3 regions of the Ensifer sp. ENS08 genome follow, and region 3 is predicted to be linked to each of the others. Evidence: riboswitches for the same ligand, from Rfam matches in the RefSeq annotation. Region 3 holds a riboswitch; each other region holds the start of a gene.

Region 1 (5,559 bases), on a different contig from region 3:
CAGAGCGTCGAGAAGATCGAGGAATAGGAGCGGGCATGCACCGCCTCCATGAAGGAGATGTTGGAAAGCACCGCCTCCTCATGTGGGGTGGCCGCATCTTCCATCAGTCGGACGGCGCCGACGCCGTTCTGGATCGTGTCGAGCAAGGTGAGGCCGGTGAAGACGCGGATGGTGAGTGTCTGCTCCTCCGGCTTCAGCGTTGCCCAGGAGGGAATGTCGTTGGAAAGCGGCACCTTCTCCGGCAGCCAGAAATTGCCGGTCAGACGGTTCCAGACCTCCAGGTCCTTGTCGTCTTCGATGCGGTTCCAGTTGATGGCGCGGATGCGGCTTGCGGGTTTGGTGTGCATGTTCATGTCGTTGAACCTTTGTGATCGTGTATGCCTCATCGCGCGGTGAGGGGGTGCCCCTCATCCGCCTGCCGGGACCTCTCCCCGCTTGCGGGGAGAGGGCTAGGGTGAGGGGCCGTTACTGGAATGCGAGGTTACAGCGCGCAGGAAACGCAGCCCTGGACCTGCGTACCCTCGAGCGCCATCTGCCGAAGGCGGATGTAGTAGATGGTCTTGATGCCCCTCTTCCAGGCATGGATCTGAGCACGGTTGATGTCGCGGGTCGTTGCCGTGTCGCGAAAGAACAGGGTCAGCGACAGGCCCTGGTCGACGTGCTGGGTGGCGGCCGCATAGGTGTCGATGATCTTCTCCGGCCCGATCTCGTAGGCGTCCTGGTAATATTCGAGATTGTCGTTGGTCATGAAGGCGGCCGGATAGTAGACGCGGCCGATCTTGCCTTCCTTGCGGATCTCGATCTTCGAGACGATCGGGTGGATCGAGGAAGTGGAGTGGTTGATGTAGGAGATCGAACCGGTCGGCGGCACGGCCTGGAGGTTCTGGTTGTAAAGGCCGCCTTCCATCACTGCCCGTTTCAGCTCCAGCCAGTCCTCCTGAGTCGGGATCGAGATGCCGGCTTCCTCGAACAGGCCCTTCACCTTTTCGGTCGCCGGCAGCCATTCGGCTTCGGTGTATTTGTCGAAATAGTCACCCGACGCGTATTTCGAGTTTTCGAAGCCGGCGAAGTTCTTGCCCTTTTCGACCGCCAGCCGGTTCGACGCGCGGATGGCGTGATAGGTCACCGTGTAGAAATAGATGTTGGTGAAATCGATGCCTTCCTCGGAGCCATAATAAATGCGCTCGCGGGCGAGATAGCCGTGCAGGTTCATCTGCCCGAGGCCGATCGCGTGGCTGTCGTCGTTGCCCTTTTCGATCGAGGGCACGGACGAGATGTGGCTCATTTCGGAGACGGCGGTGAGGGCGCGGATCGAGGTCTCGATCGTCTGGCCGAAATCCGGGCTGTCCATCGCAGCCGCAATGTTCAGCGAACCGAGATTGCAGGAGATGTCCTTGCCCATGTGCTTGTAGGAGAGGTCGTCGTTGAACGCGCTCGCTTCGCTCACCTGCAGGATTTCCGAGCAGAGATTGCTCATGGTGATGCGCCCGGCGATCGGGTTTGCCCGGTTCACCGTGTCCTCGAACATGATGTAGGGATAACCGCTCTCGAACTGGATCTCGGCGATGATCTGGAAGAAGTCGCGCGCCTTGATCTTGCGCTTGCGGATGCGGGCATCCTCGACCATCTCGCGGTACTTCTCGGTCACCGAAATCTCGGTGAGGGGCACGCCATAGACCTGCTCCACGTCATAGGGTGAGAACAGATACATGTCCTCGTTGTTGCGGGCGAGCTCGAAGGTGATGTCGGGGATGACGACGCCGAGCGACAGCGTCTTGATGCGGATCTTCTCGTCGGCGTTTTCGCGCTTGGTATCGAGGAAGCGCATGATGTCGGGGTGGTGGGCGTGCAGGTAGACAGCACCGGCTCCCTGGCGCGCGCCGAGTTGGTTGGCGTAAGAGAAACTGTCTTCGAGCAGCTTCATGACCGGGATGACGCCGGATGACTGGTTCTCGATCTGCTTGATCGGCGCGCCCATCTCGCGGATGTTGGTGAGCGACAGCGCCACGCCGCCACCGCGCTTGGAAAGCTGCAGCGCCGAATTGATGGCGCGGCCGATACTCTCCATGTTGTCCTCGATCCGGAGCAGAAAGCAGGAGACGAGCTCGCCGCGGCTCTTCTTGCCGGCGTTGAGGAAAGTCGGCGTTGCCGGCTGGAAGCGGCCGGAGATGATCTCGTCGACGAGATCGCGGGCAAGCCCCTCGTTGCCGCGCGCCAAGGCCATCGCCACCATGCAGACACGGTCTTCGTAGCGTTCCAGGTAGCGCTTTCCGTCGAAGGTCTTCAGCGTATAGGACGTGTAGTATTTGAACGCCCCGAGGAAGGTCGGAAAGCGGAACTTCTTTGAATAGGCATGATCGTAGAGATCGCGCACGAAGTTGAAGGAATACTGGTCCAGCACTTCCTGCTCGTAATAGCCCTCGGTCACCAGATAATCGAGTTTTTCCCGGAGGTTATGGAAGAACACCGTGTTCTGGTTGACGTGCTGGAGGAAGTACTGTTTCGCCGCCTGCCGGTCCTTGTCGAGCTGGATCCGTCCCTCTTCGTCATAGAGGTTCAGCATTGCGTTCAGCGCATGATAGTCGAGCGCTGCTTCCGTCGCCTTCAAGGGGCGTTCGAGTGTCGTGACGTCCAAAATCGTTCCATCCCGTTTTTGACATTGGCGACGTCCTCGTCGGTCCCGAGCAGCTCGAACCGGTAGAGATAGGGTACCCGGCACTTGGCCGAAATCACGTCGCCGGCGATCCCGTAGGTCGCGCCGAAATTGCTGTTGCCCGCTGCGATCACGCCGCGGATGTGAGAGCGGTTGCCCGCGTCGTTCAAGAAGCGGATGACCTGCTTCGGCACCGCCCCGCGGCCATCGTCGCCGCAATAGGTCGGCACGATCAGCACGTAGGGCTCTGCGACCGTAAGTGCGTCCTTACCTTCCCTGAGCGGTATGCGGGCGGCGCGAAGGCCGAGCTTTTCGACGAAGCGATGGGTGTTTTCCGAGCGACTGGAAAAATAGACGATCAGGCCCATCGCCCGCGTCCTTCAGGAAAGCGCGCTGATCATGTCCGGGCGGAAACCCGCCCAATGCCGCTCGCCGGCGACGACGACCGGGACCTGCCGATAGCCAAGACCCTGCACCAGCGCGAATGCATCGGAATCCTCGGAGATATCGACGATGCGATAATCGATGCCTTGGCGGTCGAGCGCACGGGTTGTGGCGGTGCATTGGACGCAGGCTGGTTTGCTGTAGACGGTGATCGACATGGGTTCCTCGTGAGGGTCTGGCAAATGGGCGCAAAAAATCGTCGGATCGCGCGAACGCGAACCGTGGTGTTGGCGATTGGACACGAAACATCGCTCCCCGGTCGACTCGACCGGAGTTGACGTCGTCAAGCTGGCCCAAGGTCGGTTACGCAACCGGGCCGGCTCGTTTTGGTCGGGCGCTCAGGAATTCCGCGGATGCGGGTTTTCAAGGCGCGGCCTTTCGATCAGGCGCGCAACAACGCGCACCCGTCCGCAGAAGGTGGATCTGAACTGGAAGAAACTGGCATGACTTCACCCCGAAGCTTTCGACGGGCTGCCGGGGAGACGTCGAGACGATCGGGCAGGCTCATCCTGCCACGCACTCAACCCCTCCGGACACCCCGCCCGTGGACGTTTGGTGATCGAGGCAGGTCTCCTGGCTTACGGGTCAAAGCTTCCATCCCGACCTTCCCGAGGCCTCATGCCTCAGTGGTCCAAATCCGGACAGTCGCTCGCCGTCTACAGTTGCGGGGGCAGCTACGGCATAGCCTCAGCGGAAACCCGCCGGCGCACCGTATTCCCGTCTTAGCTCCCAATCCTTGCGAATCGGAAGAACCTCGAACACTAGATATAGTAGTTCATCGCAAATCTGCGTCAATAGGTTCCGTATGTGGAAGGCGGGGGTAGGAGGGTGGTTTCTTTTGCAGTGTGGATAACGGGGAGTAAACAGCCGGTTGGCACCAAGGTTGTGGATAGGGCGCCCCTGGTGCGGACGCCCCATTCCATCAAGCAGCGAAAGCGGCCACGGGCCGGTTGTCATCGTCGACGGCGACCATAGCGAACGTTCCGGTAACAGTCCGCTGTCGCAGACCGGTGAGGAGCTCTTCCGACCAGAGTTCGACCTCGACGGTGGCTGAACTGCGACCCGTCCGCACAATGCGGGCGATGGGTTCGATGATCGAACCGATCATGATCCGGTGCTTGAAGTCCATACCGGTGCAGGAGGCAAGGACGGTCGCCCGGCGGCTCCGGCGCGTCGCGACGACGAATGCGGCCTTCGTCATATGCGCGAGGGCGTTGCCACCGCATATGGCGCCGAAGCTGTTGGCCTGGCCGGGAAAGACGATGTCGACCATGCGTAGGGTGCCCGCCTCTTCGGGCGTGTCCGTTGCCACATCGAGCGGCGGCAGCATCCAATCCGTTTCATCGGCACAGGGCATCGCGACCATGGTGAAGGTGCCCCTGCTGCAAAGGGCGCGGCTGCCGGTGGCGATATCTTCCGCGATCATCTCGACCTCGACCACCACCGAGCGGCGCCCGACACGAACCGGACGGCCGCTGAAGCAGACGATCTGACCGATGCGCGCAGGCGCACGAAAATCGATGCGGTCGCAGGATGCGGTGACGAAGGGAACGCGCCCGTGACGGGTGGCGACGATGAAAGCGATCCGGTCCATCGACGCGAGGGCGGCGCCACCAAAGAGCGTGCCATGGTGATTGGTATCGCCTGGAAAAACGATGTCGATCAGGGTTTGTGGCGCCGGGGTTTCCCCCGGCGCCGTCGTGACTTCGTGCTGCCCCGTCATGCTTTGACGGCTTCGCGCGTATCGGCGGCAAAAGCCGCTCGAAGCGAGCGGGCGGCGGCGACCATGTTGACGAGCGCCGGCCGCGTCTCTTCCCAGCGCCTGGTCTTCAGTCCGCAATCGGGATTGACCCAGATCTGGTCCGGCGTGAGGCCCTCGGTCGCTTTTTCGATGAGATGCACCATTTCCTCGACGCTGGGCACGCGTGGCGAATGGATGTCGTAGACGCCCGGGCCGATCTCGTTCGGATAGGCCTTGTCGGCGAAGGCGCCGAGCAGTTCCATTTTCGATCGCGACGTCTCGATCGACATGACGTCGGCGTCCATCGCCGCGATTGCGGCCATGATGTCGTTGAACTCGGAGTAGCACATATGGGTGTGGATCTGGGTCGCATCGCCCACCCCGGCTGCACTGAGACGGAAGCACTCCACCGCCCAGTCGAGATAGGTCTTGCGATCGGCATTTCGCAGCGGCAGGCCTTCGCGCAGTGCCGGTTCGTCGATCTGGATGATGGCGATGCCGGCCGCCTCGAGATCCGACACTTCATCGCGCAGTGCTAGCGCGATCTGCCGGCACACCACGGAACGTGGCAGGTCGTCACGAACGAAGGACCATAGCAGCATGGTGACCGGACCCGTCAGCATGCCCTTGACCGGGCGATCGGTCAGCGACTGCGCGAAGGTCGCCCACTCGACCGTCATCGGGTTTGGTCGCGAAACGTCGCCGAAGATAACAGGCGGAC
Region 2 (5,559 bases), on a different contig from region 3:
CGGTCGGCAGCACCACTTCGAGGCCGAGGCAGAGCTGGCGCATATTGCCATAGGCAAGCACGGCGGTGCCGCCTGCATTGGTGGAGAGATTGCCGCCGATGCGGGCTGAACCTTCCGAGCCGAGCGACAGTGGGAACAGGCGATTGTGCTCGTCCGCCGCCTTCTGGATATCGGCGAGGATACAGCCGGCATCGGCGACGATGACATTGCCGACCGGATCGATGTCGCGAATGCGGTTCAGCCGTTCCAGCGAAAGAACGATGTCTGCCTTGCCCTCCCGCGGGATCTGCCCGGCGACATGGCCGGTGTTACCGCCCTGCGGCACGATCGCCGTGCGGGTGGCGCTCGCGAGCTTCATGATGCGCGAGACCTCGTCGACGTTGCCCGGACGCAGGACCATCGGCGTCGTGCCGCGGTAGAGTCCGCGCGATTCGACGAGATAGCGCGCCTTGTCGGCTTCGTCCGTCAGCACGTTGGTGTTGCCGACGATCTCGGCGAAGGAAGCGATGAGTTCGGGAGAGGGAAGGGTGGTCATGGGCCTCACTTCGCATTGCGCCTGCGCGCGCTATCGGATCGGTCGATCTGAGGATCTGGTCCTCGGTTCCTGGTTGGCGGCGATCATAACCGCAATTGGTGCCGTTCGATGAGGGTGGGTGCAGAGAAGATGCCGCACACTATCTTACCCTCGCGGTGCCGCCGCCCGTTGCAACCGGTCGATGATGGCTTCCCCCAACCCGTCCGAAGGGATCGGCCCGAAGGCGATGGTCTCTGCGCCGCTGGCATCCGCCCGCTTCATGTAGTCGAAGAGATTGGCGGCGGCTTCGCGCAGATTGCCAGTCGGGCTGAGATCGAGAACGACGGCCGCCTGCTCTTCGCCGGCGATCCGATTGCCGCCGAAACGGATCAAGGCTTCGCCGGCATGCACCTCGGCGGCATCGAGCCGGACTGCAGCGCCGGGCGCGTAGTGCGAGGCGAGCATGCCCGGCGCCTCGATCGTCGCTCCCGCCGTCTCCGGCCGGGTCACTGGACGGCCAAGCAGGCGTTCGATCTCGGCGGCATCGAGGCCACCCGGCCGAAGCAACCGGATCTCGTCGCCGTCGACCTTGATGATCGTCGACTCAAGGCCGATTTGGGCCTGGCCGGCGTCGAGGATAAGTTTCAGTTTTTCGCCGAGATCGGCTTCCACATGGACCGCACTGGTCGGGCTGATCTTGCCCGACGTATTGGCACTGGGCGCGGCCAGTGGTCGCCCGAAGTGGGCGATTACCCGGCGGGAAAAACCGTCGGGCATGCGAATGCCGAGCGTGTCGAGGCCGGCGGACGCCAGCGCATGAACCGTGCTGTCGGCGCGCTGCCGAAGGATCAGCGTCAGCGGGCCGGGCCAGAAGGCTTCGGCCAGCTGCCTCGAAATCGGATCGAAATGCACATGGGCTTCGGCCATCGCCATGTCGGAAACATGCGAGATCAGCGGATTGAAGCGCGGGCGCCCCTTCATCTCGTAGATGCGACTGATCGCATCGGGATTGGTAGCGTCGGCGGCAAGGCCGTAGACGGTCTCGGTCGGAATGGCGACCGGCTCGCCTTCGGCAAGAACGGCGCAGGCGCGCGCGATCGCGCGGTCCGGTTCTCTATCCGTGTCGATGATCTCAGCCATGCCGTTTCCTTTCCGACGCTTCCTTAACGGACGCACCGGAAAAACAGAACGATTTTCTTTGAAGGAACCGGTTCGGCTCAGAGGCTGCGAATGATGCGACGCAACGCGTCATCCTTGGCGCCAAGCATCAGTACGTTTTTCAGCGCGACCTTGGGATCATCCGTGCGAAACAGCAGCCCGTTGTCACGAAAGTTGCGGTTGATGACCATTTGCCCGGCTTGGGCGCCCGGTTCGATGGCGACGGCGAAGTACATGCGTGAATAGCCGGGCTGGATACTCTCGAAAAAATGCGTCTCGTCGCCCAGGTTGCAGAAGAAGTTGGCGAAGTAGAAGGACCAGGTGATGTCCTTGGAGGGAGTAACCGGCGTACGCGCCGCCGTCACGTGACAGTAGCCGAGATGCGGCCGGCCGACGAGCGTGCGGTGGAAGATCATCTTCGGGAACTGGATCGAGTTGTGGAACCCGTTGATCCGCTTATGGGTCGTGTCGCCGGCGGTGCTGAGCTTCTTGCCCGTCCTGTCTGCGACTTCCTCATAGCTCAAATACCGGCGTTCGCTCGGCAACCATTGCCTGCGGTTGATCCGGCCCGTGCGCAGGAATTCGGTATGAACCGCCACCTTCGGCGGGATTGTCGGCAGCTTCTCGGCTGTCGCGTCGTAGTATCTCAACTTTGCCATGATCGTCAGCGCGCCATCTGCCTGCCTGCAGGACCTCTCTCGTCCGCCGGCTAGGCTAGCGGCTCATGGTTAATGAATGATTTCGTCCTGGCTGCATCATTAGCGTTCTCTATCTGACGCGATGTCGCAAACGGGCGAAGCCCTCCCGCATCTGCGCCGACCGCGCCGCAAAAGTCGGCAATTGCCCAAGATGTGATCTATCTATATGTTTGCAATGTAAAAATTCTAAGACGGTGGCCTTTTGTGGCGGTTTTTTCCGTGTCGTCATTCTGGAATTGGATGTCGCTATCGGGCAGCTGCCAAGGTGACTTCCGCGATTACATATCCTTACTCAAGGTGCCGTCTTCGAAGGGAAGATGGAGAATTGGGAAGCCGGTCAAATCCCGGCGCTGCCCCCGCAACGGTGGTGGAGCGAAAGCCTCGGCAAAGGCCACTGGACGGTTCGTCCGGGAAGGCGCCGGGCAGGTCCGAAAGGACGGCTCCTGAGCCCGGAAACCAGCCTTGACGGACATAACCGTAACGGGTTGCGGCGGGCAGCCGGATCGGAGCCTCAAACGCATGGGTGTGCGCCCGTGCGGGTTCCTGTCCTGCCTCTCCGAAACATGGCGCATGAGGACAGGACATGGACACCAGAAACGATATGCTTCGAAAGCTGAAGGGCAGGCGGGACGGCTACAGCCTCGACCGGGCCTTTTACATCGATCCCGACTACTACAGGCAGGATCTGGAAAACATCTGGTACAAGGATTGGCTGTTCATCGGCCATGACTGCGAGATCCCGCGGGCCGGCAATTACTTCACCGTCCAGGTCGGCGACTACCCCGTTGTCATCACCCGCGACCGCCAGGGCGCCATCCGGGCGCTGCACAATTCCTGCCGCCACCGCGGCTCGCGCGTCTGCACGCAGGCGAAAGGCTCGTCGGCAAAGCTTGTCTGTCCCTATCACCAGTGGACCTACGAACTCGACGGCTCGCTGCTCTTTGCCCGGCAGATGGGAGAGGATTTCGACAAGGCCGCCCACAGTCTGAAGCCGATCCATTGCGAAACGGTTGGCGGCTACATCTTCATCAACCTGTCGGAAAAGCCGATGGATTTCACGACGTTCCGCGACATGGCCTTGCCCTATCTTGCGCCGCATCGGCTCGGCGAAACCAAGGTCGCGTTCGAAAGCACCATCATCGAGAAGGGCAACTGGAAGCTCGTCTGGGAAAACAACCGCGAATGCTACCATTGCGCCGCCAATCATCCGGAACTCTGCCGCACCTATCCTGAGGCGCCGACGGCGACCGGGGTGCAGGGCGCCAAGGATGATCCTGTGATCGCCGAACATTGGGCGAAGTGCGAGGCCGAGGGCCTGCCGAGCGAATTTAAGATGTCGCCGACCGGTCAGTTCCGCGCCGCCCGCATGCCGCTTGTCGACAATGCCGAAAGCTACACCATGTCGGGCGCCCGCGCCGTCAGGCGGGCCCTGTCCGCCGACGTCTCCCAGAGCCAGATCGGCACGCTCTTGATGTTCCACTATCCCACCACCTGGAACCATGTGCTCGCCGACCACGCCATCACCTTCCGGGTGCTGCCGCTCGGGCCCGAACTGACTCAGGTGACGACGAAGTGGCTCGTCAACAAGGATGCGGTCGAAGGCGTCGACTACAATCTAGATGAACTGACGCATGTCTGGACCGAGACCAACGACCAGGACCGTCAGATCGTCGAGGAAAATGCCTTCGGCATCCGCTCACCGGCCTATGAGCCCGGTCCCTATTCGCCCGAGCACGAGGGTGGCGTGATGCAGTTCGTCGAGTGGTACTGCAAGTTCATGGAGCAGCGCCTTGCCGGCGACGCGGCTCCGCTTTCAAGGGTCGCCTGACATGCAGATGGCCTCTTCGTTTCACCATTTCGACGCGCTCCACGTCTGGATCGACCGGCAGCAGATGCTCGAATGCACATCGGCGGTCGTCGAGACCGCCGATGTCATGACCTTCACCTTCCGGGCCGAAAAGCCCGCCTGGTTTCGCTATCTGCCCGGGCAATTCGTGACCCTCGAACTGCCCGTCGCCGACGAGCCAGTGATGCGCACCTACACCCTGTCGTCGACGCCCTCGCGGCCGCTGTCGATCGCCGTGACCGTCAAGGCGCAGTCAGACAGCATCGGCACCCGCTGGATGTTCGAGCACCTGAAGCCCGGAATGAAACTCCGCGCCTTTGGCCCGCTTGGCGATTTCAGCTTCGTCCGCCATCCCGGCGACAAATACCTGTTTATCTCGGCCGGCTCCGGCATCACGCCGATGATGTCGATGACGCGCTGGATGGCGGACTGCGTGCCGGAGACGGATGTGACCTTCATCTCCTGCGCGCGTCGTCCGGAGGACCTGCTGTTCCGTTCGGAGCTGGAGGTTCTGGCGACGCAGATGTCCGGGCTGAACCTCGGCTTCATCGTCGAGGGACATGAGGCACGCCACGGCTGGCACGGGCTTCGCGGCCGCATTGATGGCGCCAAGCTGCCGCTGCTTGCGCCCGATTTCATGGACCGCACCGTTTTCTGCTGCGGCCCCGAACCGTTCATGCGCGGCGTGCGCGAGATGCTGAAATCGGCCGGTTTCGACATGGGCCGCTACCACGAGGAGAGCTTCCAGCCGGCCGCCGCACCTGCGGCGGAAGAGATTGCCGTGCGCGCCGGCGCCGGTGACGAGGGCGAGGTCCAGGCCGCCAAGATCGCCTTCACCATGAGCGGCAAGGAGATCGAGGCCAAGCCCGGCCAGACGATCCTGCAGGCGGCGCGCGCCAACGGCGTGCGCATCGGCGCTGCCTGCGAAGGCGGCATCTGCGGTACCTGCCGGGTGATGAAGGTCTCAGGCGAGGTGGATATGAGCCACAATGGCGGCATTCTCGACGACGAGATCGATGAGGGCTACATCCTCGCCTGCTGCTCACGACCGCTCGGAGACGTCCAGATCGAAGCTTGAAGGCTTTTATGATGTCGCGCAAAAGTGTGCAGCGGTTTTGCGGCAACGACATGCATAACAACAAGCGCTTAATGCCTGTCGCGTGAATGCTTTTTCAAGCGAGAGGCTTTAGGGCGCGTTGCAGGGGATCGGATTGGCGGAAACGCTTGCCGGGGCGTCGGTGCCGGCCTCCGTCTTGGAGCAGGCGCCCTGGGCGGCCTCATTGCCGGCGATCGCCACCTGCAGGGCACGGTCCTGGCGGGCGAAATCGATCGAGCCGGTCACC
Region 3 (5,559 bases):
GGGAGGAGAGCTCGAAGGGGCTTCCGCCCCGATCGCTGGCCTTAGCCGACGTTCGACGTGCGGATGACGCCGAGCGGGCCGAAGGGCGCGTCGACGACGAGGTTGCGCACGCGCGACTGGCTGGACGGAACCTTCGAGTTCCAGGCGATCTGGACGAAATTGGGCTTGCTGAAAATATACAGCATGGACATGAACCTTGAGAGGCCGGAGGCCTATCCTCCGGGGCGTGTTGCTATGCCGCTGATATAGGTGTGCGCTGCAAAAAATTGAATGCCAAACTCGCCACGCCATGTCGCATTCTGGCTATCGGCCGCGACATTTTCGACAAGCCTTGCGAAAGCGCGAAACAATGCGTGAAAAGGCTTTGTCAATTGCGGCGAAATCGTGTCGAAACAGACCTTTGCCGCTGCCCGTTTCAGTGTTACCGATGGCCGCATGACACGCAGGATCATGTTGCAGGGAACCGGCTCGGATGTCGGAAAATCGGTATTGGTGGCGGGGCTCTGCCGGCTTGCCGCCAATCAGGGCCTGAAGGTCCGGCCGTTCAAGCCGCAGAACATGTCGAACAACGCCGCCGTTTCCGACGACGGTGGCGAGATCGGCCGCGCGCAATGGCTGCAGGCGCTGGCCGCGCGCGTGCCGTCGTCGGTGCACATGAACCCGGTGCTCCTGAAGCCGCAGTCGGACGTGGGCAGCCAGATCGTCGTTCAGGGCAAGGTCGCCGGGCAGGCTAGGGGGCGGGAATATCAGGCGCTCAAGCCCAAGCTGCTGGGCGCCGTCATGGAGAGTTTCGAACAAATATCGGCCGGTGCCGATCTCGTGGTGGTCGAAGGCGCCGGCTCGCCGGCCGAAATCAACCTCAGGCCCGGCGACATCGCCAATATGGGCTTTGCGACACGGGCCGACGTGCCGGTCGTGCTGGTCGGCGACATCGACCGCGGCGGGGTGATCGCCTCGCTGGTCGGCACGCATGCGATCCTGCCCGAGGAAGACCGGCGCATGGTGACCGGCTATCTCATCAACAAGTTCCGCGGCGACGTCACGCTGTTCGACGACGGCATTGCTGCCGTCAACCGCTACACCGGCTGGCCCTGCTTCGGCGTCGTGCCGTGGTTGAAGGCGGCGGCACGCCTGCCGGCGGAAGATTCCGTCGTGCTGGAGAAGCTGACGCGCGGCGAGGGGCGGGCGCTGAAGGTTGCCGTCCCGGTACTGTCGCGCATCGCCAATTTCGACGACCTCGATCCGCTCGCCGCCGAACCGGAGATTGATCTCGTCTTCGTGCGGCCTGGCAGTCCCATTCCGGTCGACGCTGGCCTCGTCGTCATTCCCGGGTCGAAATCGACCATCGGCGACCTCATCGATTTCCGCGCGCAAGGGTGGGACCGTGACCTCGAACGTCATGTGCGCCGGGGCGGCCGGGTCATCGGCATCTGCGGCGGCTACCAGATGCTCGGCCGGCGCGTCACCGATCCGCTCGGCATCGAGGGCGGCGAACGTGCGGTCGAGGGTCTCGGGCTGCTCGAGGTCGAGACCGAGATGGCGCCGGAAAAGACGGTGCGCAACAGCCGCGCCTGGTCGCTGGAGCATGATGTGGCGCTCGAAGGCTACGAAATCCATCTTGGCAAGACGCAAGGTGCAGACTGTGGCCGGCCATCGGTGCGCATCGACAATCGCGCCGACGGCGCGCTTTCGGCCGATGGCCGCGTGATGGGCACCTACCTGCATGGGCTCTTCACCAGCGACGCCTATCGTGGCGCGCTGCTCAAGAGTTTCGGCATCGAAGGCGGCGCCAACAACTACCGCCAATCGGTCGATGCGGCGCTCGACGATGTCGCGAACGAACTGGAGGCTGTGCTCGATCGTCGCTGGCTGGACGAGTTGCTCAGGCACTAGGGACGCGGCAACGGTCAGCCAGCAGGTCCGGTACGTCGGGCCCAACAGGAGCAACGAGCTTATCCGACGGAACTACGCTGCGACATCGTGCTCCTCGCTTGCGGCTTCCCAGACTTCCCGCGCGGCATCCAGGTTCATCAGGGCAATCCCCAAGCCGACGATCAGGTCCGGCCAGGCCGACTGCCACAGATAGGCTGTCGCCAGACCCGCGGCGATGATGGCCACATTGGCGAAGGCATCGTTGCGGGCCGAGAGAAATGCTGCCCGCGTGAGGCTGCCGCTCGTGTGACGGTAGGCGACGAGCAGATAGGCGCAGAAGAGGTTGACCACCAGCGCCCCAAGTCCGGTCAGGGAAAGGGCAAAGGGCTCTGGCGGGACCGGATCCATGAACTTCGCCCAGGCCGTCCAAAGGAAGGCCAGCGCCGGTACCAGTAGAATGAACGCCATCGCCATGCCGACCCGCGCGCGGGTTCGCGCCGTCCAGGCCAGAGCAAAGAAAATCAGCATGTTGACGGAGGCGTCTTCGAGGAAGTCGACGCTGTCGGCCATCAGGGACACCGAGCCGATCGAAAGCGCGACAAGGAGTTCCACCCCGAAATAGCCGAGGTTCAACAGGGAGACGATGAGGACGACGCGGCGCAGCTCGGTATCCACTCGAAAGGTTCCCTTTCTGGCGAGATTCGCCCTCGGCATCTTGACACAGGTGTTAGCAGCAGTTTGCTATCCATAGCACTAGGTTTCGACATCGGTTCCCTTCACACCGCCGTCGTGCCTGACGCCCGACAAATCGTCGCGTGGCGCAACTCGGCCGGGGAGGCGTCGCATGCGTCGATTGACTTTGGGCTGCCCGCTTCCTAATCATCAGGCGTTGGATGGTTCCCCCTTGTCGTGGCGATCTGGGGGAATAATTGGGAATGTGACGGATGGACCCAAATCGGGCATCCTTATCGCAGCCGACCCCGCGACTGTAGAACGGTCAGGGTTCGCCATCGGGTTTGGTGCCGGGCTGTCGGCCGGTTGCACGGGCAATCGGGGCAGGTCGGGGATCAAGCCGGAAAAGCCACTGGCGTGGCATCGTGATCAGCCGGGTTTGGACGCCTCTTCTTCTACGAATCGTCCGCCTTTCACGATGTCCCTCACAGCACCCATGCGTCGGAGACGACGCGCAAAGGTTCGCTGTGGCACCGGAAAGACGCCGGGAAGGTGAGGCGGGCCGCTCGGGCCCTGACATCGGAACCTTGCCCTTTAAGGGCGAGGCGATGTTCGGCCCGTGACGCCGTGAGCCAGGAGACCTGCCATCCGGCATGGGCATTCCGCCCGAGGGGACTTTTGTCTCCAACGCCATCACGGAGGTTGTTTTGGCTCGCAGATGCTTTCAAGAACGCGCCCGTGGCGCGTCCGATGGCTTTTGCCACCGACGGCTGATTTGGGAATGTTGAGGCAGCCACGATGAGCAGTCTCAGCGCCGGGCCCGTGCTGGTCCTTGGCGGCGCCCGTTCCGGCAAGTCCAGCTTTTCCGAGAGGCTCGTCGAAGCGTCCGGCCTCACCATGCATTATGTCGCCACGGGCCGCGCCTGGGACGACGAAATGCGCGAGCGCATCGACCATCACCGGACGCGCCGCGGCGAGGGCTGGACGACGCATGAGGAGCCGCTCGATCTCGTCGGCATCCTCAGACGCATCGATGATCCCAGCCATGTGGTCCTGATCGACTGCCTGACGCTATGGGTCACCAATCTCATGCTGGAAGAGCGCGACATGACGGCGGAGTTCGCCGCCCTTGTTGCGTATCTGCCTGAGGCGCGGGCGCGCCTCGTCTTTGTTTCCAACGAGGTCGGCCTCGGCATCGTGCCCGAGAACCGCATGGCCCGCGAGTTTCGCGACCATGCCGGCCGGCTTCACCAGATCGTTGCGGAGAAATCCGCTGAAGTTTACTTTGTCGCGGCCGGTTTGCCGCTGAAAATGAAGGGTTGATCCATGACCACTGCGAGAGCCAACCAGGGCAAGATCCCGGCGACCGTCATCACCGGCTTCCTCGGCGCCGGCAAGACGACGATGATCCGCAACCTGCTGCAGAACGCCGACGGCAAGCGCATCGCGCTGATCATCAACGAGTTCGGCGATCTCGGCGTCGACGGCGATGTCTTGAAGGGCTGCGGTGCCGAGGCCTGCACCGAGGACGACATCATCGAGCTTACCAATGGCTGCATCTGCTGCACCGTGGCTGACGATTTCATCCCGACCATGACGAAGCTGCTCGAGCGTGAAAACCGCCCTGACCACATCATCATCGAAACCTCGGGCCTTGCCCTGCCGCAGCCGCTGATCGCCGCTTTCAACTGGCCGGATATCCGCAGCGAAGTGACCGTCGATGGCGTCGTCACCGTGGTCGACAGCGCCGCCGTTGCCGCTGGCCGCTTTGCCGACGACCACGACAAGGTCGATGCGCTGCGCGTCGAGGACGACAATCTCGATCACGAAAGCCCGATCGAGGAGCTGTTCGAGGACCAACTGACGGCTGCCGATCTCATCGTTCTCAACAAGACCGATCTGATCGATGCCTCCGGCCTCAAGGCCGTACGCGACGAGGTGTCTTCGCGCACCAGCCGCAAGCCGACGATGATCGAGGCGAAGAACGGCGAAGTCGCCGCTGCCATCCTGCTTGGCCTCGGTGTCGGCACGGAAAGCGATATCGCCAACCGCAAGTCGCATCACGAGATGGACGAGGCAGGTGAGGAGCACGATCACGACGAGTTCGACAGCTTCGTCGTCGAGCTCGGTTCGATCGCCGATCCCTCGGCGTTCATCGATCGCCTGAAGGGCGTGATCGCGGAGCACGACGTTCTGCGCCTCAAGGGCTTTGCCGACGTGCCCGGCAAGCCGATGCGCCTCCTGATCCAGGCGGTCGGCGCCCGCATCGACCAATATTACGACCGCGCCTGGGGCGCCGGCGAAAAGCGCGGTACGCGCCTCGTCGTCATCGGCCTGCACGACATGGACGAGGCGGCGGTGCGCGCTGCGATTACCGCGCTCGTCTAGATCGTTCTTTGAGTGAAATGATCTAACGCATTGAAATGATGCAGTTCCGGATGGAAAACGCTTTTAGCGTTTTCGTTCGGAATTGCCCCACCGGACAAGACGAATGCATCTGCTTCTCGCCCAGAAAGGAACGATCGCCGACGGCAACGAGGCGATCGACCTTGGGCAAACGCCGGCCGATATCCTTTTCCTCTCGGCCGCCGACACCGAGCTCTCCTCGATCGCCGCGGCTCACGGCCGACGCGACGGAGGCTTGAGCCTGCGCATCGCCAGCCTGATGAGCCTGATGCACCCGATGTCGGTCGACACATACGTCGAGCGCACGGCGCGTCACGCCAAGCTGATCGTCGTCCGGCCGCTCGGTGGCGCCAGCTATTTCCGTTATCTGCTGGAAGCCCTGCATGCGGCTGCCGTCACCCATCGTTTCGAGATCGCGGTTCTGCCGGGTGACGACAAGCCGGATCCGGGGCTGGAGCCTTTCTCCACCGTCGCAGCCGACGACCGCCAGCGCCTTTGGGCTTACTTCACCGAAGGCGGCTCGGACAATGCCGGGCTGTTTCTCGACTATGCGGCCGCACTGGTCACAGGTGCGGAGAAGCCGCAGCCGGCAAAGCCCCTGTTGAAGGC

The links. Region 3 has a riboswitch for cobalamin ahead of cobU (bifunctional adenosylcobinamide kinase/adenosylcobinamide-phosphate guanylyltransferase). Riboswitches for the same ligand answer to the same signal wherever they lie in the genome.
Region 1: linked by a shared signal. The riboswitch ahead of nrdH (glutaredoxin-like protein NrdH) and the one ahead of cobU (bifunctional adenosylcobinamide kinase/adenosylcobinamide-phosphate guanylyltransferase) in region 3 are both predicted to bind cobalamin.
Region 2: linked by a shared signal. The riboswitch ahead of IB272_RS01280 (aromatic ring-hydroxylating dioxygenase subunit alpha) and the one ahead of cobU (bifunctional adenosylcobinamide kinase/adenosylcobinamide-phosphate guanylyltransferase) in region 3 are both predicted to bind cobalamin.

The regions. Positions count from the first base shown of each region.
Region 1 covers NZ_JACVBF010000011.1:44,916-50,474, forward strand. Annotated here, with positions in the region: gene nrdF (class 1b ribonucleoside-diphosphate reductase subunit beta) at 1-353, opposite strand, end outside; gene nrdE (class 1b ribonucleoside-diphosphate reductase subunit alpha) at 482-2,635, opposite strand; gene nrdI (class Ib ribonucleoside-diphosphate reductase assembly flavoprotein NrdI) at 2,605-3,021, opposite strand; gene nrdH (glutaredoxin-like protein NrdH) at 3,034-3,255, opposite strand; cobalamin riboswitch at 3,643-3,869, opposite strand; gene IB272_RS21880 (hotdog domain-containing protein) at 4,020-4,820, opposite strand; gene metE (5-methyltetrahydropteroyltriglutamate--homocysteine S-methyltransferase) at 4,817-5,559, opposite strand, start outside.
Region 2 covers NZ_JACVBF010000001.1:248,655-254,213, reverse strand. Annotated here, with positions in the region: gene IB272_RS01295 (FAD-binding oxidoreductase) at 1-535, opposite strand, end outside; gene IB272_RS01290 (L-threonylcarbamoyladenylate synthase) at 680-1,654, opposite strand; gene IB272_RS01285 (DUF6656 family protein) at 1,732-2,331, opposite strand; cobalamin riboswitch at 2,649-2,850, shown strand; gene IB272_RS01280 (aromatic ring-hydroxylating dioxygenase subunit alpha) at 2,954-4,198, shown strand; gene IB272_RS01275 (hybrid-cluster NAD(P)-dependent oxidoreductase) at 4,200-5,294, shown strand; partial or broken gene IB272_RS01270 (GH25 family lysozyme) at 5,544-5,559, opposite strand, start outside.
Region 3 covers NZ_JACVBF010000002.1:594,063-599,621, forward strand. Annotated here, with positions in the region: gene IB272_RS08555 (hypothetical protein) at 42-185, opposite strand; gene IB272_RS08560 (cobyric acid synthase) at 436-1,893, shown strand; gene IB272_RS08565 (cation diffusion facilitator family transporter) at 1,966-2,586, opposite strand; cobalamin riboswitch at 2,750-3,208, shown strand; gene cobU (bifunctional adenosylcobinamide kinase/adenosylcobinamide-phosphate guanylyltransferase) at 3,343-3,867, shown strand; gene cobW (cobalamin biosynthesis protein CobW) at 3,871-4,932, shown strand; gene cobN (cobaltochelatase subunit CobN) at 5,036-5,559, shown strand, end outside.